DNA from 2 places in the Paenibacillus sp. FSL P2-0136 genome. Region 2 is predicted to be linked to the other one. Evidence: riboswitches for the same ligand, from Rfam matches in the RefSeq annotation. Region 2 holds a riboswitch; the other holds the start of a gene.
The links. A riboswitch is a leader RNA that binds a small molecule or an ion and turns the genes downstream of it on or off. The one in region 2 is predicted to bind cyclic di-AMP.
Positions count from the first base shown of each region.

Region 1: another riboswitch for cyclic di-AMP. It lies ahead of NYE26_RS31420 (3D domain-containing protein); the one in region 2 lies ahead of NYE26_RS15335 (hypothetical protein).

Region 1 covers NZ_CP150244.1:7,325,094-7,328,303, reverse strand. The annotation lists gene rnmV (ribonuclease M5) at 1-359, opposite strand, end outside; gene NYE26_RS31420 (3D domain-containing protein) at 521-1,681, opposite strand; cyclic di-AMP (ydaO/yuaA leader) riboswitch at 1,968-2,196, opposite strand; gene NYE26_RS31415 (TatD family hydrolase) at 2,396-3,166, opposite strand.
Region 2 covers NZ_CP150244.1:3,692,629-3,695,838, forward strand. The annotation lists gene NYE26_RS15325 (suppressor of fused domain protein) at 1-311, opposite strand, end outside; gene NYE26_RS15330 (hypothetical protein) at 442-627, shown strand; gene NYE26_RS15335 (hypothetical protein) at 647-1,114, opposite strand; cyclic di-AMP (ydaO/yuaA leader) riboswitch at 1,320-1,483, opposite strand; partial or broken gene NYE26_RS15340 (GNAT family N-acetyltransferase) at 1,830-2,214, opposite strand; gene NYE26_RS15345 (arsenite methyltransferase) at 2,233-3,039, opposite strand; gene NYE26_RS15350 (MarR family winged helix-turn-helix transcriptional regulator) at 3,097-3,210, opposite strand, start outside.

The sequences.
Region 1 (3,210 bases), 3.6 Mb from region 2:
AGCCCAATGATGGGCGGCGCCCCCTCGAAAGAGGTATGTACATGCTCCAGCGCATGGCGGATAGCCTCAGGCGAAGCATTCTCTATTCCGATATCTCCTTTGCGGGTTGCATCCTTCTCCGGGATGAAGGCATGCTTGCAGCCCGGCACCTTGGCCGCGACGATTTTGCGGATTCGCTCTCCGGCATGATCCGGGTCGGTAAGAATGATTACACCCCGGCGCTCCATGGCCAGCTTGATCTTGGCAATGACCCTGTTATCCACTGCCGAACCCCCGGTTTCAATCGTATCGGCCTCAACCGCCCGCTTAACGGCAACGGTATCACTTTTCCCTTCAACTACAATTAGCTCTTTAATCATAAATATTTTAACTCCTTACTCCAGAACGCAAAAAGAAGAGGATTCGCTCCCCTTCTTTTTGGCTAAAGAATGTATAAGTGATGAGCGGCAGCTCTCTAAAATTTCGTAAGTGCTTCCCTCACTATATCGTATTAACCGCTAATTTGCAAAAGACTTTACGTTTAGTTCAGCTCCGGCTTCACAGGTCCGATCACATAGAGTGTGCGCGACTTGCGGCCGAAATTACGGGCATGGCTCAGTGAATCGTAATAGACATCCACCTTGTTGCCTTTGATGGCACCGCCGGTATCCTCTGCTCGGCGAAACCCTAATCCTTCAATGTACACCCACCAGCCAATTGGTATAACACTAGGATCAACAGCTATAGTGCGGCCTTCCGTTACGCGTGTGCCGGAGGCAGTACGTGTTCCAATACCCGGTTCCTGCGACGAATACGCAGTCATGGATACGTTTTTGATCATTCTTTTGTACTCGAAATCCACACCAGCCTTACTGGTAACATTGCTGGCCTTTGCGCTGGCTTTAGATGACTTGGAGGTTGTTACAGGTTTGGAGACCTTGGCAGTAACTACGACGGGCTTAGGAAGCGGCTTGGTTCCAATGGCAATGACTTTGTCCTTGGTAACCGTCTGTACTTCCTTGCCGATCATGCGCATGGATGCCAGCTCGCCATCTTGATAGATCTTCTCGATGTGCTGGATCATTACGCCAGGCTTACCTGCCTGTGCCACTCTTACGGTTCCCTTGGTCAATGAGGGGTCTGCTGTCTTAATGACCCGGAAAGGCAAATTAGTTGTCCGTTGAACCACATGCTTGTTAATCCGGACAATTTTGATTTCCATGTCTGCAGATACTGCGGTTTCTAGCGAAGGGTAAATCTTGTCTAAGCCTTCCAGGCTGTAGCCCAGCTTGTCGATGGCCTGACCAATGGTATCCTCGGTCGTAAATAACGTCTCGGTCTTTCCGTCAACGGTAAGAGCGAACTTCTGCGCAGTGTTAATCACGATACGGTCGCCGTCTTTTATTTCATCACTAAGGCCAATAGATAATTCATCATGCGCCTGCAGCGAAATCTGTTCCTTAGCCAGCACATCACTGAACAGCGTTTCCCGCGTCTCCAGTGTCTGTACCTGTCCGTCTATTACTAGGGTAATTTCTTTTTTGCTCTGACCGTGTACGTACAGCAGTATTAACAGTGCGATAACAATCGATGCCACACCGGCAAGTAAAACTACGCGGGGATTCACTTGCTTCAACCGTAATGCGAAAGACCTGCTGGATGATTGCGAATCATGGGATACTTCTGGTTGGAATACGCCCACTCTTTCCATCCTCCTTACATAGCCCCGTCGTCCAAGTTATATCAAGGTGACTGTATCACTTCTGACGAAACTAGGTTTGAGTTTGCAACAGGATACGCCCGCACTTGCTTCAGCGTTTCCTGCTCATGGATCGCCTGCTCGGCATAGTTACTCCGGAGATCTGTTATATAACAGTATGCCGGGAGCATTCTCATTATTCAAAACAAAAGAAGCCTAAAAAGAGCTCATAGAGGACTCTTTCGTGGCTTCCCGGTGTCGAATACGTCGGAATGCTTATACACGAGGTTTCCTCTCTTACTTGCGCTTACGGGGTTAGCTGTCGGGTTCGGACATAAGAGAGACGCCCTATCTCAGGTCACCCGCTCACGGCGGTTGCCCTCAAATTCACCCCAAGACCACGTAAAGAAATCAAATAATGCCTGCGGCAATTCTGTGCCAGTACTTTTGTACGTTCATGCGGCAGCGCATTATTGGTTCCCCCATTCTCCGTTGCGGAGACTCAGCGAGACGATCCATGAAATTAGTGACTGTCACAGTTACAACAGCTCACTGCACTGAAAAGATGATATCCTGTTTTGATACATGTTGTAAAGGACGATTCAACCACGTTTACGTAAAAAAATGATTAAAATATTGTAATAATCGGCCGTTTTTCCGTCATAAAAGTTTAATATATTCGCTATACTTCATTTTTCACCGCTTTTACTCCTGTTTTCAGAGTATCCCAAATCGTTCCAGTGCGTTCGCATACGTAATTTCCGCCAATTCCTGTAATTCAATCCCTTTTATTGCCGCGGCCGCCTCCGCTACCAGCCTCACATGAGCGGTCTCATTTCGCTTGCCCCGGAAGGGGTGCGGAGTCAGATATGGGGAGTCGGTTTCGATCAGCAGCCGGTCCAGCGGAGTCTGGGCAAGCACCTCTTTGGGCACCCGGGCATTCTTGAACGTAATCGGTCCTCCAAAAGAAAGATGGAAGCCCAAATCAAGACACATCTTGGCACTTTCCCAGCTCCCGGAGAAGGAGTGCATTACGCCGCCAACCTCGCCCGCCTTCTCCTCACGGAGTATGCGGATTACATCTTCATGAGCATCGCGGTTATGAATAGAGATTGGCATCTTCACCTCACGGGCCAGCCCGATCTGCTTGCGGAATACTTCATGCTGCACATCCTTAGGAGAGGTATCCCAGTAGTAATCCAGCCCAATCTCGCCGATGGCAACCACCTTGGGATGAGCGCATAAGGAGGCGATCCATTCGAGGTCCCCGTCCTTCATCGTGATGGCATCCTGGGGATGCCAGCCAACGGCTGCATAAATATAATCATATTTCTCGGCAAGCTGCATGGTGGTCGGTATCGTATCCCGATTAAAGCCAATGTTGATCATCTTGCTGACGCCGGCTTCCAGCGCCCTGGCAATGACCTCTTCGCGGTCTTCGTCGAATTGTGGAGCATCCAGATGGGTATGGGTGTCGAATAACTGCATTACATTACATCCTTTCGGCCTGTTGTTGTATCTATAATTCCAAG
Region 2 (3,210 bases):
CGGATCTCCTGTGGGAGGGTCAGCGGCAGATCGCTCATCCCATTGGTGTACAGCACCCGGTATCGCTCATCAGGTGTAGCTTCCATAATATTCACATCAATATGTACGGTGTCTGAGATCAGTTCGTGGAACACGCCGGTTTCCCGGTTTGGAAAGACCCGATTGAAATGTTCATTTAAATCTTCCATGTACAAAATATTGGCGGGAGGCGTAACCTGCTGCTCATCCGAAGCGTCATAACCATAAATGGTAGTACCGTCTTCCGATTTGCCCATTTCCTTGCCGCCAAACAGCTTTTTGAAAAAGTTCATGTCTTTGCGCTCCTCTGTGTGGGTTTATATTAAAGTGCGAAATGAAGTATTTGAAACCTCACTTGGAAGTATAACAAAAGACATAGCCCCGGAGCGATGGGTCTATCGATTCGAATTTCAAGGAGCAGATATGAACTATATCATTTTTGATCTGGAAGCCACCTGTTGGGAAAATGACCGCAAGCGGGGCGTAGGCATGGAGAGAGCCTTGATTATACTTAAACTGCCGCTTGAAGGTACTCACCATAGAGGTATCGATGATGCCAAGAACATTGCAAAAATATTCGTTAAGATTTTTGACCAATTGAAGGTTTGATAATTTAAATTGATCATGTCTATAGCAGTGAATAATAGGATACCGATTCTGCAAATAAAATGGTTGGATTCAGATGACTCTTCACCGTATTAATTGAATGGATTCTTTGCTCTGTCCTTTGATGGCGATACCGCTCCGATCCGGCTCCTACCTTCATTCGGATTTGGTCATTTTGAATGAACATACTATCGAGTGCAGTCTTGATCATGTTAAGTTGATTGGGAGCCCATTCTTGTCCGTGCATCCGGACGTATTCTGTGGCTTCTTCTGCAGTACAATGACATATCTCTTTCAGAAAAGAGCCCCATTTGATTAAATCCACCGCATTGTCACCCGCACAAAGAATGCAATTCCCATAGCTGATCTGTCCTCCGAAGGTTAACTTCAACACCCCATACCAGCATCCGTAAGGATCTGAAATATGCATGAAGGAAGGGCGGCAGCTAAATGCGAACAACTCGATTCGTGACAGTCTGGCGTTAATCATGAATAATGCCTCCTAGGTTGTCTATAGATTTCATATAACGCTGCAGATTATGGGTCTGCTCAGCTGTGGCTACATAGGCTGTCAGTTCAGTTTCATTCTCACATACAGCAGCATGCTCAAGCCAAACGGAATATTTGGTTTTCTGTACGATGGATAAGTGTAATGGAAAGGTTTTGCGGGATCGCAGCAAAAAAGCATGGTTAATGCAGGCTCTCTCCAGTGCTTACGAGGTTAGCTGACGGATTCGGACGGTGAGAGTCGTCCTACCAGTGAAGAGTTCAATCTTCTTTGGATTCACCCCATTTCGGCTGGTCACAGCCATTTGGTTCCCCCGCTTCCCGCCTGACGGGAATTCAGCATTTGTTAAAAGGAATCTTACGCTGAGCATCACTGTTTGTAAAATGCTGAAAGTTCTCTAGGAGACTAAATAAGACTCTATAGGATATAAAAATGAAGAAAATCCCTTGTAATCTAGCATTCATCCCCGATTTTCTGAAGTTATCGCGTATTTATTAACTTTTTAATGCAACCTAAATGGGGCTAAATGAATCTTAATGCTTCTTTAATCATGATATTAAGATCAGATATAATGTTTAAGATCCTCCTGTTTACAGGCCCGATATGCGGAGCCTCCATGAAAGTAAGATTGTAGGAATAGATCAAAAGGAGAAGTTCCTCCGTTTGCGGATGGAACTTCTCCTTTTGATCTTCATTTTTATAGTAGCTTCTCCATAATCATCACATCAATAAACGCTCCGTCCATCAATCCTTGCTTCTCAAATACACCAACCTGCCGGTAGCCCATCTTCCGGTACAAGCCTTGACCATTCTCATTAAACGGAAAGGTCAGCGACGCCGTTATACGCGCAACGGTGAGAATATGGGTTCAGTGAGGCCCAGCCCACGACTGCACCTTCGCGTTCAGCAACCCAAACGCTAAAGCGGTCTTGGTGATCATTGAACCATGATTCCATATATGAGGAATCTTTCGTCTCTGTTTCAAGTGTAGCGACCCGGTCCTCGATCCCCTGATTGTAGATACGAAGAATGCTTTGAATATCCTCAGGTGTGGCCTGACGGACAGTTAATGTACTGATCATATCAACATCCCCTTAAGATTACTTTCTCGCTTTAATTACAGCAGAGACGATGTATTGGTCAACGTTCGCACCTGGAACCCAATCTTTAATGAATGTTTTAGATTCGTCCTTTGGCTCAATGCTGATATCAGTAAAGCCGCATTCCTGAAGCATGATCTCCAAATCGGCAATGGAAGAGGCGCCAGAGATACAACCCGAATATAATTCATCCAGGTCATTTTTGATCTCAGGAGGAAGCTCAGCTGTAGTTACGATATCTGATATGGCAAGACGACCTGCAGGCTGAAGAACACGATAAGCCTCACGGAATACTTGCTGTTTGTCTGGGGAGAGATTAATCACACAGTTGGAGATAATGACGTTGATCGAATGATCAGCAACGGGAAGATGCTCTATTTCGCCCAATCTGAATTCGGTGTTACTGAACTTACCTTTAAGGGCATTATCTCTTGCTCGACTGATCATCTCAGGTGTCATATCCACACCTATAACATGGCCTTCATTACCTACCTGCCGGGAAGCCAGGAAACAATCAAATCCGCCGCCACTCCCAAGGTCCAAAACATATTCACCCGCCTGCAGTTCAGCAATAACCTGCGGATTACCGCAACCAAGACCTAAATTTGCGCCTTCGGGAGCTGAAGCGAGGTCCTCACTGGAATATCCCAACTTAGCAGATATGGCACTGAAATCAGATGGGGAGTCACAGCAACTGCTGTCAGCAGAAGTTCGGCTGGATGGGGAAGTCTCAACGTTTCTTACAGCAATCTTTTGATAGCGGCCCCGTACATTTTGGCGGATTTGATCATTAGTAAGCATGCTCATGATTATACACTCCTTAGCCGAAATAATTTGCAATATACAAGTAAAAGAGAAGAGAAGTTACCCTTTTACGGGTGCGCAGCAATTGCTGGATTTCCCCATGGCCTCGTTGAAAAGCTTAATAGACCGTAGTAATGTTTCTACTTCAAACTCACTCATGTGTGAGAAGGCCTC